One region of the Massilia haematophila genome, then DNA from elsewhere that is predicted to be linked to it. Evidence: predicted binding sites of a transcription regulator. Region 1 holds the regulator's gene; each other region holds the start of a gene.
The links. Region 1 encodes FNR, which switches genes on or off when oxygen is low (the NO sensors DNR and NnrR bind a similar motif). Its sites were predicted from a motif close to TTGATNNNNATCAA; they were not measured.

Region 1 (5,298 bases):
TTGGCCGGCTGGTGCTCGGCGGTGTTCAGGCCGTGGAAGTCGCCGATGACGGCCTGGATCGGCGCGACGATGAGGAGCATCCACATCGCCATGGAGAGCATCTTGCGCACCGCCGGATTGTCGCGCCGGCGCAACAGCTGCCAGGCGCCGACCGCCCCCACGATCAGCGCCGTGGTGAGGTAGGCGGCGACCACCATGTGCATCAGGCGGAACGGGAACGAGGGGTTGAAGACGATCGCCAGCCAGTCGGCCGGCACCATGCGCCCGCCCTCGATGGCATAACCCTGGGGTGTCTGCATCCAGCTGTTGGCGGCCAGGATCCAGGTGGCCGAGATCAGGGTGCCGATCGCGACCATGCAGGTGGCGACGAAGTGCAGCTGGGGGCCGACGCGGTTCCAGCCGAACAGCATCACGCCCAGGAAGCCGGCCTCGAGGAAGAAGGCGGTCAGCACCTCGTAGGCCAGCACCGGCCCCATGATACTGCCGGCAAACTCGGACATATAGCTCCAGTTGGTGCCGATCTGGTAGGCCATCACGATGCCCGAGACCACGCCCATGCCGAACATGACGGCGAAGATCTTCAGCCAGAAGTGATAGAGGTCGACGTAGACCTGGCGCCTGGTGCGCAGCCAGGACATCTCGAGCACGGCCAGGTAGCTCGCCAGGCCGATGGTCACTGCGGGGAACAGGATGTGGAACGACATCGTGAAAGCGAACTGGATGCGTGCCAGATCCAACGCCGATAGGCCGAACATGAACCCTCCTCGTGATCTGCGGTGTCCAGAATCTAGCACGGCTTGGCAAGCGCACAATTGGCATCTTTCCCTGACCTTGACCCGCATGTGCACGCACAGCCCCGCGTCCATTGCGCCTGTTTATCAGGCTTTTCCAACTGGACAGCTTGCGGCAAAAGACTGGCCACGGCGCCGGACCGGACTATAATTCCCGTATTGACCGCGACTATTCGTAGACCGATGACCCAAGTCACCCCTCCCCCCGCTTCCTCCCCGATCAGCATCCAGGCGCTGAAGGCCAGCTGCAGCGCCTGCAGCATGCACCAGCTCTGCCTGCCGATGGGCCTGGAAAACGCGGACATCGAGCGGCTCGACAAGATCATCGGCCGGCGCCGGCGCCTGGAGCGCGACGAGCGCCTGTATGCCATGGGCGAACCCTTCCGCAGCCTGTACGCGGTGCGCTTCGGCCACTTCAAGACCTACCAGGTCAACGCGGCGGGCGAGCAGCAGATCACCGGTTTCCAGATGGCCGGCGAACTGCTGGGCATGGATGCGATCAGCGGCGACCGCCACCACTGCGACGCGGTTGCGCTGGAAAGCAGCGAGGTGTGCGAGATCCCGTTCTCGCGGCTGGAGGAACTGTTCGGCGAAGTGCCGGCCCTGCTGCGCCACTTCCACCGCATGATGAGCCAGGAGATCACGCGCGAACAGAACGTCATGCTCCTGCTGGGCAACATGCGCGCCGAGCAGCGCTTCGCGGTGTTCCTGGTGAACCTGTCGGCACGTTACGCCGCGCGCGGCTATTCCTCGACCAGTTTCGCCCTGCGCATGTCGCGCGAGGACATCGGCAATTACCTGGGCCTGACGATCGAAAGCGTCAGCCGCCTGCTGTCGCGCTTCAAGAAACAGGGCTGGATCGCGGTCGACAAGCGCGAGGTCACGCTGCTCGAACCGGCCCACCTGCGCGCGATCGCCGCCGGCACCGAGCAGTGCAGCCCGATGGCGTGACCGAGTCTAGAAAGTCACCTTGACCGATTGCGCGCTGCGCGTGGCCGGGCCGTGGTACACGGCTTCGATGTTGTTGCCGTCGGGATCGATCACGAAGGCGCCGTAGTAGCCCGGATGGTAGTTGCGCTCGCCGGGTGCACCATTGTCCTTGCCGCCGGCCCGCAATGCCGCTTCGTAGAAGGCGTCGACCATGGCGCGGTCGGCGGCCTGGAAGGCCAGGTGGTGGCGGCCGGTCAGCACGCCCTGCGCCGCCTCGCTGCCGGGCGTCGAGACGAAGAGCTCGTCGGCCCAGAAATAATCCTCGCCCTCGCCGCCCAGCGGCACGCCCAGTACCTCGAAGACCGCGTCGTAGAACCTGCGGGCTGCGGCCAGGTCGCGCACGACGAGCTGGAGGTGGTCGATCAGGCGTCCGCGGTGCAATTCCTGGGTTTCCATGCTGCGCTCCTTGTTGAGTGGTCGACGGAAGTGTCCAGATTAACGTAGGGTGGACACCTGTGTCCACGCCGTGTCATCGCACGCGGCCACGCGCGGTTCTTGTTGTCGAGGCGGCTGATCAGCCGCCCTACCGCGTGGACACAGGTGTCCACCCTACGCCCTTGCCGGCATCGTCATCCGGACGGAAGCAGTCGATCGGCCGACGGTTCGCGTGGGCACGGCGTGCCCAACCAACGATCGCGTCAGCGCTTACGCCTTCGCCTTTTCCTTCGCAATCCACTGGTCGACCAGCTGGCCCAGCACGTCCAGCGGCACCGAGCCGCTACTCAACACCATGTCGTGGAAGCCCGGCAGCGAGAACTTCTCGCCCAGCTCGGCCTTGGCCTTCTCGCGCAGTTCGACGATGCGCAGCATGCCGATCATGTAGGCGGTGGCCTGGCCCGGCCAGGCGACGTAGCGGTCGACTTCCTGGACGTTGATGCCGTAGTCGACCGCCTGCTGGCGCGTCCAGCCTTTGGTGTGCAGGCCGGTGTCGACCACCAGGCGGCGCGCGCGGAACAGCTCGGAGCCGAGCGCCCCCAAGAGGCCCGGGACGTCGCCTTCGTACCAGCCCTGCTCCACCGCCAGGCGCTCGGTGTACAGCGCCCAGCCTTCGCTGTGCGCGCTGCCGCCGCTGAAGATGCGCTGGCTGCGGAATTTCGGGATGCCCTTCAGTTCCTGCTGGATCGCCAGCTGGAAATGGTGGCCCGGCACCGCTTCGTGGTAGGACAGGCTGCGCATGCGGATCATGTCGAAGGTCGGCCCGCGCAGGGGGACCCAGAACACGCCGGGACGGCTGCCGTCCGGCGCCGGCAGGCTGTAGTGGGCGGCGGCCGAGGCTTCGGTCAGCGGCGGCTCGCGCAGCACCTCGACGGGCGCGCGCGGCTTCAGGTTGAACAGCGAGGCGCTGCGGCGCTCTGCATCCTTCACCATCTCGGCATACTGCGCCAGGATGGCGAGACGAGGATCGCCCTCGCCCTTCGGCTGGAAGGTGGCGTCGAGCGCCTTCATGCGCGCCTCGATGCTGCCCTCATTGAAGCCGAGCGCGCGCAGGTGCTTGTCCATCTCGCCTTCGATGCGTGCCACTTCGCGCAGGCCGATGGCGTGGATCTGCTCGGCCGTCAGGTTGGTGCTGGTGTAGTTCGCCAGCGCGCGGTTGTAGGCGGCCAGGCCGTCCGGCAGGCGCGAAATACCGGCGGCGTCGTTCGTCTTCGGATGCAGCTCGGCCATGAAGGCTTGCACGCGGCTGTAGGCCGGGCGGATCTTGTCCTCGACAATGCGGGTCGCGCGCGCGATCGCCGCGCTGCGCGCTTCCGGCGCCAGGTCCTGCAGCGCCGCGGTGCGCTGTTCGAGCGAAGTCACCAGCACGTTCTGGGCGGCGGCCGGCTTCAGGAAAGTGTCGACCTGGTACTGGGCGCGCTCGAGGATGAAGCGCGGCGGGATCATTTTCCTGGCGGTGGCCGCGCGGGCGCGCGCCAGGGCCTCGTCCATGCGCGTGCCGACCTGCTCCAGGCGCGCCAGGTAGCTGTCGACGTCTGAAGCGCGGCGCATCGGGTGGGTCTGGGTCATGAAGTTGACCAGGCTGACCTGGGCGCCGCTGAACTGCTGGAACACGAAGCCGTGGTCCTCGAAGGGTTCGTTGGCGACCGTGTTCGACAGCGACCAGCGCATCACCGCCGCCGAAATGCGCTGGGTCTCGTCCAGCGGACCGGCCAGCCACTTGTCGAGGCGCGCGATGCCTTCCTTTGCCTTGGCGATCATCTTCTTGCGCTGGGCCGGGGTCTGCGGCGTGAGCTGGCGGTCCAGGGCATCCTGCTCGGCGCCGCTGAAGTATTGGGTGGCGGTGGCGAACTGCGGATTGCCGCGCACCCAGTCCTGGGCAAACTGGTCGGCCCACTTGTCGAAGGCGGCGTTCGGTTTGACGGCCGGCGAGGAAGAAGCCGCCACTGCCGCCGGCGCTGCGAGCGCCGGCAGCGTGGCGCCGGCGATGGCGAGCGGGACGAACAGGGAGGCGATGGCGGTGCGCAGGAGGCGCTGGGAGCGTGCGGGCATGGATGTCTCTTCTAGTTGGTCGTACGGCAGATTGCCGTGACGAAAATCTAACATGGAAGAGTTGGGGAAGGACAGTCTTTACAGCTGCGGTGCACGGGGCTCCTTTGGGCGCTTGTGCTCACGCGCCTCACCGGCGACGTTCCCGGGACACTGGCTCCGGCAAAGGGTACGGTTCTCAACGGCACCATACCGCGTGGACTCGGGAGTCCACCCTACGACTGTGCCGAGTTTTTCGTAGGGTGGGCACTTGTGCCCACGCGGTCTCACCACGTGAATATCGGCACCATCGCGGCGGCCACGGGCCCAGATAAACGGTGCGGTGCGCACCGGTAGCATCCGCGTGGGCTCGAGAGCCCACCCTACAACAGCAACATCAAGGCTCGACCTCGTCAGCGGCGATCTTCAGGCCCGCATCCTTCCCCGGGCTCCAGCTGCGCGCCAGGCGCCATTGCCTGCCCTCGCCTTCGACCACGACCTGCCAGTGCGTCATCTCCAGGCCCGGCACCTCGAGGCGGAAATGGCCGTAGTCGTCGGGCAGCACTTCGAGCGCCAGGTCCTTCTGCGGCTGGGTCGGGTGCGCCAGGTAGATGCGGAACGGCGCCAGCATCGGCCGCCCGAAGCTGTGCAGGCGTCCCGCCAGCATGCCGCTGCGGGCGTCGAAACGGGCGTCGAGCACCAGTTTGAGGCTGGTGGCGACGTGGTCGCGGCGCAGGTCCTGGTTGATGGCCTTGCCCTGCTTGTAGTAGTCGTCGACCACCACCGCGTCCGGCGTGCGCAGCGCCAGCACGACCGTGACGGCGGTGGCCAGCATGACCGCCAGCGGGCCCAGCATGATGAACCAGGGCCAGCGGTGGCGGTACCAGGGCGTGCCCGCAGCCGGGGATGAAGTCGCTTGCATGATATTTTCCTTTTCGACTTGAACTGCGCTAGCGCGGCACGATGAAGGCCGCTTCTTCGCGCACCGCGACCGCCGGGTCGTCGAGCGCGGTGACGGTGAATGCGATGCGGTGCGAACCGGGCTGGCCCGCCC
Region 2 (5,298 bases), 520 kb from region 1:
CTTGAACTGTACGTGCTGGAACAGCAACTCTTCGGAGTTGACCGAGACGGCGGCCTGAATATGGAGCAGGTCGCAGACCTCCTTCAGGTTGGACCACAGCCGGCCTTGTCGTTGGCGCCCGGCTTCCATCGGGGCGGAATGCATGGTCGACGTGCTGGCACTGCGTTGATCTGTCGTTGGCTGGGACTGCATGCTCATCTCCAGTGAAGAAAACTTTCGGGCTTGGCCATGCGGGCCTTGCCGGTGCTTCAATAGGAATCCAGAAAAGCGGCAGGCTTGGCTTACGGTGGGAAAGTAGATCGCAAGCAAGTCGAAACGCTGGATTCAGTATGCCAACACGAGTTCGGCAGGGGTATCAGCAATGGCTGAATGTGTAGGTAGGAGGGTTGGTAGGACTGTAGGAATATTCTTACCGAAAATGCGTACTACCGAGGGAAGGGCGGGGAAGGAGATACCGGGCAGGATACCGCTTTGCGCAAGCTGCGTGTGGCGCCGGTGGCACGAATGCGACTGGACGGTGTCAAATTGTGTTGACCCGGCGCTTCTTGCCCGGGCCGCTGTACTAGGCTTTCATGGGCGCCAACAGGCGGTGCGCCACCGCATACTGCACCATTTCCGACAGCGAGGTCATGCCCATCTTCTGCATGATCCGCGTCTTGTGGGTGCTGACCGTCTTCACCGACAGGTGCAGGTTGTTGGCGATCTCGGTGATCGACTTGCCCCCCCACCAGCAGCGAAAATACCTCGAACTCGCGGTCCGAGAGTTGTTTGTGCAACAGTTGTTCGTTCGGCGCCATGATGTTCAGCGCCAGCTGTTCGGCGACCTCGGTGCTGATGTAGGGCCGGCCGGAGGCGACCTTGCGGATGGCGCCGACCAGCTGGGTGCCCGCGCTTTCCTTGGTCAGGTAGCCCTGGGCCCCGGCGCGGATCGCGCGCACCGCGTATTGTTCTTCCTCGTGCATGGTGAGGATCAGGATCGCCAGCTTCGGCGCTTCGCTGCGCACCTGGCGGATCAGGTCGACGCCGCTGCGTCCCGGCATCGACAGGTCGAGCAGGAGCAGGTCGAAGCCGCCCTGGCGCACCAGCGACAGCACCTCGAAACCGTTGGTGGCCTCGCCGACGATCTCGACGTCGAGCGCGCCGTCGAGGATGCGCTTGAGCCCCTCGCGCATGATGGTGTGATCATCTGCGATGACGATTCTTATCATGTTGCTTCCCCCCTTGGGCCGCGGCATGCCGCGGCCGTCTCTTCGATTTAACCACGCGCCGCTTCAGCTGGCGGCCGGTTCGCTGATCAGGCGGTGCACCAGCACCGGCTTGGTCGTTTGCGACAGCACCTTGTTGGTCACGCTGCCGAGCAGGAGCTGGCCCCAGCCGCTGCGCCCGTGCGAACCCATGAAGATCAGGTCGCAGCCCTGCTGCTCGGCGACCTCGACGATCTTCAGGGCGGTAGCGTCGGAAAACGCCGTCATGCAGCTGTGCTGCAGGCTGGCGGCGGCGCAGGATCGCATGATGCGGCCCATGTAGTCCTCGCCCATGCGCTTCATTTGCGCCACGTATTCCTCCTCGCTCGGGTAGGAGGGTGGAATGATCTCGACGTAAACGGGATATTGGTACTCCGGCGCGACGAACAGGGCCAGCACTTCGGCGCCCATTTGCTGCGCGAACTTGACGCCGGCGCAGGCCGTGTGTTGCGACACGGCCGAACCGTCGGTGGTGATCAGAATTTTCCGGTACATGATGAGCCCTCCCTGAGGCACCTATTGTGGCGCCTAGTACGCGGTCGTTTGATTGTGATAGCGCAACCAGTTGATTTTGGTCAAACATGAGCTCGCTTGAGCAAGAGCCCCCGGGAAAACGGCGCACAATCGGCACGACCACAAAAACAACACCTGGCTTGTGAAAAGATTCAGTAACCGCCCGGTTTTATTGTCGCGGAATTAAGTTTCCTTGTCCATTTTGTTGTAACGCGATCTCCGACATTTACCTACGGCAACTGCGCTGCTACACTCGCCAACTACTATTTGGGCTTTCAGCGAGGTGGTTCACGCGCGCGAAAGTCCGCATTACCCATCGGACCAAAGCACGCAGACCGCGACATTTATATTATGGAGAAGCAGGGATTATGACCGACGCCGCTGACGATTTCGACGCACTTTTCGAGGAAGTGGCGGCCCAGCGTGCCAGTGCCGCGCCGGCTCCCGCCGCGCCTGCCCCGGCAGCCGCCAGCGCCGACGAGGACGACCTGGAAGCGCTGTTCGAGCAGGTGGCCGCAGGCCAAAGCGCCGCCCCCGCCGCCGCATCGGCCGCCGCCCCGGCAACCGATGTGGCGCTTAGCGCCGTACCTTCCGCCGAAGGCGAGGGCGACAAGAACATGTACGAACGCCTGGGCGGCATCGTGCGCCTGTTGCACGACTCGCTGCGCGAGCTGGGCTACGACCGCGCGCTGACCGAAGCCTCGTCGCAGATCGTCGACGCCCAGGACCGCCTGGAATACGTCGCCACGCTGACCGAACAGGCCGCCAACAAGGTGCTCAACACCCTGGACGACGGCATGCCGGCCCAGGACAAGCTGTCGAAGCAGGCCCAGGACATGGAAACGCGCTGGGACGACCTGTTCTCGGGCAAGCTTAGCCTGGAGCAGTTCAAGGCCCTGGCCGGCGACTCGCGCCAGTTCGCGCAAGCCGTCTCGGAAGCGACCGAAGCCGAAAAGGCGCGCCTGCTCGAGATCATGATGGCCCAGGACTTCCAGGACATCACCGGCCAGCTGATCAAGAAAGTGGTCGCGATCACCAAGACCGTCGAGAACGAGCTGGCCCAGCTGCTGCGCGACAACGCGCCGCCGGAAACCCGTGCCAAGCTGGCCGAGAAGGAAGCCGCACCGGCGCCGCTGATGCAGGGCCCGTCCGTGCCGGAAGTGGCGCTGGACCAGGACAATGTCGACGACCTTCTTGCCGAGCTGGGATTCTAATGGACGATATGCTCAAGGATTTCGTCGTCGAGGCGATGGATCTGGCAGTCAATGTTGAAGAGCATCTGCTGCGCCTCGAACGCGACCCCGAAAACAAGGAAACGCTGAACGCGGTGTTCCGCTCCTTCCACACGATCAAGGGCGGCGCCGGCTTCATGGGCCTGCCGGCCCTGGTCGCGGCCTGCCATTTGACCGAAAACCTGTTCGACGCGCTGCGCACCGGCGCCGCTCCCGTGACGCCGCTGGCGATCGAGGCGGCGCTGCAGGCCTCGGGTTTCGTGGCCGACCAGCTGGGCGACCTGAACAACGGCACCGCGCCGGAACAGCTGGCCTCGATGCCCCAGGACCTGGAACGCATCCTGATGGACGCGATCGAAGGCAAGGCCGAGGCCGCGCCGGCAGCCCAGGTTGCCCCTGCCGAACCTGCGCCTGCAGTCGCGTTTGCAGCCGAGCCTGTGCCGGCCGCCATGCCGGCACCTGCCGCCGCCGCGGCGGGCGAGGACGGCCTCGACTGGACCGCGATGTACAACGCCGTGGTGCCGGCCGCGAACGCGATCGGCGCCGACGCATCGGCGCCTGCCGCGCCGGCCCCGGCCGCGCAAGCGGAAGCCGCGCCTGCCGCCGCCCCTGCCGCAGCCGGCGCCAAGCCGGGCTGGGACGGCATCGAGCGCCGCCAGGACAACAAGGTGGCCGAAGCGCGCGCCGCCGCCGCCCCGGCCAAGGACGAGAGCATCCGCATCGACGCGGTCAAGCTCGACGCGCTGCTGGAAGTGGCCGGCGAATCGGTGCAGGCCGCCAACCAGGCCGCCGTGCTGCTCGAGCGCCTGTCGCAGTTCAAGTTCGAAGGGCAGGCCGCGACCCTGATGGCGACGCTGACCGAAACCCTGGAGCGCGCCTCGCGCTACTCGGCCGAACTGCAGCGCGCCACGCTGGCGACCCGCATGCAGCCGGTGGGCCGCCTGTTCCAGAAATTCCCGCGCCTGGTGCGCGAGCTGGCGAAAGACCTCGGCAAGGACGTCGAGCTGACCATCGAAGGCGCCGAGACCGAAGTCGACCGCGTCGTCGTCGACAGCCTGTACGACCCGCTGGTGCACATGCTGCGCAACGCGCTCGACCACGGCGTCGAGTCGCCGCAGGACCGCCTCGCCGCCGGCAAGCCGGCCAAGGCCTTCATCCTGCTGAAAGCCTGGCAGGAAGCGAACAGCGTCATGATCGTGCTGCAGGACGACGGCAAGGGCATGGACCCGGTCAAGCTGCGCAAGAAGGCTTTTGAGAAGGGCCTGATCGGCGAGAACGGCGCCCCGAACGACGAGGACGCCTACCAGCTGGTGTTCCTGCCGGGCTTCTCGACCAAGGAAGTGGCTTCCTCGGTCTCGGGCCGCGGCGTGGGCATGGACGTGGTCAAGACCGCGGTGGAAAAGAACCGCGGCGCGATCCGCATCGATTCCCAGCTCGGTTCGGGCACCAAGTTCGCGATCCGCCTGCCGATCGAACTGTCGATCGTGCCGACCATGCTGGTCTCCACCTCGGGCGCCTCGCTGGCGCTGCCGATGGCGGTGGTCGAGCGCGTGGTCGAGCTGCCCGAGACCTTCTCGAACGTCGGCGGCGCCCCGGTGCTGAAGGACCAGGGCCGTCCGCTGCCGGTGCGCTCGCTGGCCGGCGCCCTCGGCTACGAGGAAGCCCCGGAACGCGTCGGCATCGTCATCAACGCGCCGCAGCCCTACATCCTGGCGGTGGAAGCGGTCGACGGCACCGCCGACCTGGTGATCAAGCCGATGACGGCGCTGACCGTCGAAGGCATCACCGGCACCGCGCGTTCCGCTGAAGGCGAACTGGTGCTGGTGGTCGGCCTGTCCTTCCTGATGGACGGCTGCCGCAGCACGGTGCGCATGGCCGCCTAAGGCCCCGGGAACGCACCTTTTCGGTGAAATCGGGCCAGCGGGCCCATGCAACAAAAAGCCTGTGCATTTCCTGCACAGGCTTTTTTTATTTGCATACCTATCTTTACGTGCAAATAAAATTTGCATTGAAATAGAGTAATTGGCAGGATCATGCGGAAAGGGGGCGCTTGCCGCACTGCACAATTATGTGCATAATCAAAAGCGCTCCCCATTTTCAGGCGCCTGCCACAGGAAACCGCATGTTAAAGACCCTCTACGACAAACTCTGGGATGCCCACGTCGTGCGTGCCGACGCCGACGGCACGACGGTGCTGTACATCGACCGCCACCTGGTCCACGAAGTCACCAGCCCGCAGGCTTTCGAGGGCCTGCGCGAAGCCGGCCGCGGCCTCTGGCGCACCTCCGCCAACCTGGCGGTGGCCGACC
Region 3 (5,298 bases), 1.2 Mb from region 1:
TGCGAACCCGCGCCCGGCGGCGGTTTCCAGCTGCGCCGCTACGCCAACCACGACCTGCGGCCGGCGCTGCCGGTGCCGCCCTCGGGCGCGCGCATGACGGCTTCGGTGCTGGCTGCGCGCGTCGCCGCCTGCGCCGGCATCTTCCGCAGCGAGCACCTCGCCGCGCGGCGCGGGGGACTGGTCGTGCTGGCGCTGTCGCTGCGCACGCGCAACCTGGCCGACCCGGCGGTGCGCCTCGTCCACCAGGTCCACCTCGACAATACGCCATGAAGCAGCGCCCATCGATCCCTTCCCATCCACGGCGCGGCGCCGGCGCCGGCCTGGTCACGGCCATCTTCCTGCTGGTGGTGCTGGCCGGACTGGCGGTGGCGCTGGTGGCGGTCTTCGGCGCCCAGCGCCAGTCGGCTGCCCTCGACGAGCAGGGCGCGCGCGCCTACCAGGCCGCGCGCGCCGGCATCGAATGGGGCCTGTTCCAGCGCGCGACGGACGGAGCGGACTGCTCGACCGCCTTCGCGCTGCCCGGCAACTCGCCGCTGGCGGGCTTTTCGGTGAGGGTCGAGTGCGAACCGGTGGACGTCAGCGCCTTCGGGAACACGACGGTGAACCTGGGCCGCTGGATCATCCGCGCCACCGCATGCAGCGGAGCGGCGCCGTGTCCGGCCAACTCGCCAGCCAACTCGCCTGCCAACGCGCCGGCCAACCCGCCGGCCGAGCGTGCCGACTACGTCGAGCGCGTGATCGAGGTGCAGATCTGATGGCGCGGTTCCGTCTCCTGTCGTTCCTGGCCTTGTGCGGCCTGCTGCTGGCGCTGTGCGCGCCGGCGCGCGCCGACACCGCGATCCGCCTGTACAAGAGCTTCAATGGCAGCGTGAACTTCACCGGCACCCAGGTCACGCTGCGCGACTCGAGCAACAGCAGCAACGCCTGTTCGGTCGCCTCGTCCAGCGCCAACCGCAAGGCCGACCTGGTCGTGCCGGCCGGCGCCACCATCCTCTCGGCCCAGCTTTACTGGGCCGGCTCCGGCCCGGCCGACAACACCGTCACCTTCCAGGGCAAATCCATCAGTGCCGAGCGCAAGTACACCTCGGCCACGGCCGGCAACGGCATGAACTACTTCAGCGGCGTGGCCGACGTCACCGACTACGTGAAGGGTTCCGGCACCTATACCTTCTCCGGCCTGACCGTCGCCAACGGCAATCCCTGGTGCGCCTCGCAGGCGGTGCTGGGCGGCTTTTCGCTGCTGGTGGTGTATGCCCACCCGAGCGAGCCCGAGCGCGTGCTGAACCTCTATGAAGGCTTCCGCTACGTCCAGAACGGCGAGATCAGCTTCACCGCCAACAACTTCCGCTGGCCGCGTCCCTGGTGGCCGGTCGTCGAGAAGGCCCGCATCGGCCACATCACCTGGGAGGGCGACGCCACGCTGGCGGGCGGGGGCGAGCGCCTCATTTTCGACGGCAAGGAAATGACCGATGACATGAACCCGGCCGGCAACCAGTTCAATTCGCGCAGCAACATCAACCGCGACTACAACTCCTACGGGATCGACTTCGACGCCTACGACACCGAAGTGGTGCAGTGGATACTCTTCGCGCCCAGCGTGACCACCATCTACCGCACCGGCCAGGACCTGGTCCTGCTGAGCGCCGAGATCCTGGTGGTGCCGACCCTGCCGGTCTCGGACTTGTCGATCCAGATGACGCGTGGCGGCGCGATGCAGGTCGGCCAGCGCGCCACCTACACGATGGTGGTGACCAACAACGGACCCTACACCGAGGCCGGTCCGATCACCGTCACCAACACGCTGCCCGCAGGGATGAGCTACGTCTCGGGCAGCGGCGTGAACTGGACCTGCGGCGCCAGCGGCCAGCTCGTGACCTGCACCTACAAGCCTGCGCTCGCCCCGAACCTGAGCGCGCCGGCGCTGACGATCACGGCCAGCATCGACCAGTCGGGCAAGATGCTCAACACCGCCAGGGTCGACGGCACGTCGGACAACAACGAGGCCAACGACACCGCCAGCGACGAAGCGACCGCGCTCGCCCCGCCGGTCGTCTCCGGCACCGGCTACGTGTTCACCGACCGCGCCTGCGCACCGAAGGTCGCGTATCCGTCGAGCGCCTGCCTGCCGTACAGCGCCACCGTGAACGGCGGCAGCGCCGCGACGATCTACGTGACCGCCGTGCGCGACAAGATGACGGTGGCCCTCAGCGGCACCGAGGAAAAGACCGTGTCGATGCAGTTCGGCCTGGCCTGCCAGGACCCGGCGTCGGCGCCGCCCACGGGTGCCGTCAAGGCCACCTATGCCGGCGCCACGCTGCCCTTCTGCATGAGCAACGGCAGCGTGCCGTCGGCCGGCACCCCCTGGTCGCCGGCGGTGTCGATGAAATTCCCGGCCAACCAGGCCTCGGTTGCCGCGAACTTCGTCTATGCCGACGTCGGCACGGTGCAACTATACCTGCTGGCGAACGGCAACGTTTCGCCGTCCGTCACCTTTACCTCGGTTCCCAAACAGCTGGAATTCCGCAGCATCGTCAGCGCGGGCGGCATGGCCAATCCCGGCGCGGTCGACTATGCCGGCGGCGGCTTCGTGGCGGCCGGCAATGCGTTCTACGGCGTGGTCGGTGCCAGGCTGTTCGACGGCAGCTTTGCCCCGAACTTCGGCCGGGAAACCGGCAACCCGGACGGGGTCGCCGTGGCGTTGTCCGTGCCGCCCGTGGAAAACGTGGAGCAGGTGGCGGGCGCCCTGACGCAGACCCGCACCAGCGCCGTAGGCGGTGTCGGCGTGACAATGCAGTACAGCGAAGTCGGCGTCGTCGTCCTGACGCCTGGGCTGTCGAGCTACCTCGCCACCGGAAGGCAGATCGGCGGCCTGCGCCAGAACGTCGGCCGCTTCTTCCCGGCTTACTACCGGACCAGCATCGAGACCACGCCGTTCGGGTGCGCCGATGCGATGCGCTGCGACCCGGGCTTGAGCGGCGCCGCCTATTCGCGCCAGCCCTTCGAGGTCACGGTCGAGGCCTACAATGCCGAGGACAACGAGCTGAAGAATTTCAAGGGCAAATGGCGTCAGGCGGTGAAACTGGTGGCTGCCGCGGGGCAGGGCGGCGCTGCGCTGCCGGCGGCGGCGGGCAGCCTCGCGCCCGGGACCCTCGCTCCCGGGGCGGGCGCCGACGCCTTCATCCGCGGCACGGCGGAGTTCGAACTGCCGGTCGGCTATGGGCCCGACGACCTGGCAGGCAAGCGCTACACCGATCCGACCGCCGTCTACCTACGGGCCAGTTCGACCGAAACCCTGGCCAGCGGCACGGTCGAAGTCAGCTCGCGCCGCACCAATCCCGAGGATTCGGTGGAAGCCGGGATCATGATCGTCAACGGGCGCCTGAACGTCCCCGGCGCCCAGGGCGTGAACACGCTGCCGACCCCGCTGCGTTTGCAGGCCCAGTACTGGAACGGCAATGCCTGGCTCAACCATGCCGAGGCGCCGGCCGAAGCTTTCATGCCGCTCGACGCGGTCTACAGCTCCTGCGGCGGCGCCCTGGTGCGCGCCGGCCTGGCGCCTGCGCCCGTGGGCAACACCGGCCTGGACAACTGCAATACCGCCCTGGTGCGGGCGGCGTCGAACGACGCCATCACCCTGGCTGGCGGGGCCGGCGTGTTCCGGCTGGCGCCGCCGGGCGCAGGGGCCGGCGGCAGCGTCTGGGTCCGTATGCGCCGGCCCGGGATGGTCAAGGATGGCAAGGAGCGCGACTGGCTCCCGAGCACCCGTGGCCGCGTCCACTTCGGCGCCGGGCGCAGTCCGCTGATCTACCTGCGCGAAGTCTATTGACGAGCCGGCAAGGAAAATCTGCCCAGCAGCCGTGCAAAGTGACAACTTTTTTTGTTCGCTTTGACGCCGTACTTGAATATAATCAAGCCTTTATCGTAAAGACCTGATAGCCGCACCACCACCGAACCGGACCTGCATGCGTTTTTTTAGAAGAGCCAAGAAAAGAGAAGGATGGCTGGCGATCAGCCTGCTGCGCGACGGCATCGCCGCCGTCAGCATGCAGACCGCGCCCGACATCCGTCCCCAGGTCCGTCAGGCGGTGTTTTATCCGGGCAAGGTTGGACCGGAACTGCTGGAGAAACTGGGACGCGAACTGCATGCGAACGCCTACCGCTGCAGCACGGTCCTGGCCGGCGGCGAATACCAGATCCTGTCGGTCGACGCGCCCAACGTCGAGGCGAGCGAGCTGAAGACGGCGGTGCGCTGGCGCCTGAAGGACATGCTCGACTTTCACATCGACGACGCCACCATCGACGTGCTCGACCTGCCGGTCGACAGCGCGGCGGCCGGGCGCGCCCAGCACTCGATGTTCGCGATCGCGGCGCGCAACAGCACCATCGAGGCGCGCCAGAAGCTGTTCGCCGGCGCGAAGGTCGAGCTGTCGGTGATCGACATTCCCGAGATGGCGCAGCGGAACATCGCGGCCATGATCGAGCCCGAGGGCCGCGGCCTGGCCATGCTCTCCTTCGGCGACGAAGGCGGCCTGCTGACCGTCTCCTACAAGGGCGAGCTGTACCTGGCGCGGCGCATCGACATCGCGCCCGAGCAGCTGCTCGACCCCGACCTCGAACGCCGGCACCACAGCTTCGACCGCGTCACGCTCGAGCTGCAGCGTTCGCTCGACAACTTCGAGCGCCAGTATTCCTTCGTCAGCGTGGCCAAGCTGGTGCTGGCGCCGTCGACCATCGCCGGGCTCGAGGACTACCTGTCGAGCAACCTCTACATGCCGGTCGACACGCTCGACCTGGCCACGCTGTTCGACTTCGGCCGCGCGCCGGAACTGGCCGACCAGGCCCTGCAGCAACGCTTCCTGGTGCCGCTCGGTGCGGCCCTGCGCCACGAGGAGACGGTGCTGTGAGCCAGCAGATCAACCTGTTCAATCCGATCTTCCTGCAGCAGAAGAAGATATTCTCCAGCAAGACGATGGCCCAGGCGCTCGGCGTGCTGACGCTGGGCGTGGCCGCCATGGCGGTCTACGGCAACGTGCGCGTGACGGCGCTCCAGCGCCAGGCCGACGCCGGCGCGGCCCAGCTCCAGCAGCGCGAGGCGCGGCTGGCGGCAGTCACGGCCGAGTTCGCGCCGCGCCAGAAGGATCCGCTGCTCGCCGCCGAGGTGCAGGAGGCCGAACGCCAGCTCGGCGCCCTGCGCGAGGTGTCCGGCGTGCTGCAGCGCGGAGAGCTGGGCAATACCCGTGGCTATGCCGAGTACTTCCGCGCGCTGGCGCGCCAGCATGTCGACGGCCTGTGGCTGAC

Region 2: ACFOPH_RS12015 (universal stress protein) is a predicted target of FNR. The motif match lies at 1,810-1,823, and genes of this name have one in related genera.
Region 3: ACFOPH_RS04445 (agglutinin biogenesis protein MshI) is a predicted target of FNR. The motif match lies at 3,899-3,912, and genes of this name have one in related genera.

Annotation. Positions count from the first base shown of each region.
Region 1 is NZ_JBHRVV010000001.1:2,173,969-2,179,266, forward strand. It holds gene ACFOPH_RS09635 (cytochrome ubiquinol oxidase subunit I) at 1-755, opposite strand, end outside; gene fnr (fumarate/nitrate reduction transcriptional regulator Fnr) at 975-1,742, shown strand; gene ACFOPH_RS09645 (VOC family protein) at 1,749-2,177, opposite strand; gene ACFOPH_RS09650 (DUF885 domain-containing protein) at 2,427-4,268, opposite strand; gene ACFOPH_RS09655 (FixH family protein) at 4,642-5,166, opposite strand; gene ccoG (cytochrome c oxidase accessory protein CcoG) at 5,195-5,298, opposite strand, start outside.
Region 2 is NZ_JBHRVV010000001.1:2,692,013-2,697,310, reverse strand. It holds gene ACFOPH_RS12025 (Crp/Fnr family transcriptional regulator) at 1-129, opposite strand, end outside; partial or broken gene ACFOPH_RS12020 (response regulator) at 563-1,208, opposite strand; gene ACFOPH_RS12015 (universal stress protein) at 1,272-1,739, opposite strand; gene ACFOPH_RS12010 (protein phosphatase CheZ) at 2,126-2,971, shown strand; gene ACFOPH_RS12005 (chemotaxis protein CheA) at 2,971-4,872, shown strand; gene leuC (3-isopropylmalate dehydratase large subunit) at 5,112-5,298, shown strand, end outside.
Region 3 is NZ_JBHRVV010000001.1:964,024-969,321, forward strand. It holds gene ACFOPH_RS04430 (type II secretion system protein) at 1-270, shown strand, start outside; gene ACFOPH_RS04435 (agglutinin biogenesis protein MshP) at 267-755, shown strand; gene ACFOPH_RS04440 (DUF6701 domain-containing protein) at 755-3,826, shown strand; gene ACFOPH_RS04445 (agglutinin biogenesis protein MshI) at 3,963-4,904, shown strand; gene ACFOPH_RS04450 (PilN domain-containing protein) at 4,901-5,298, shown strand, end outside.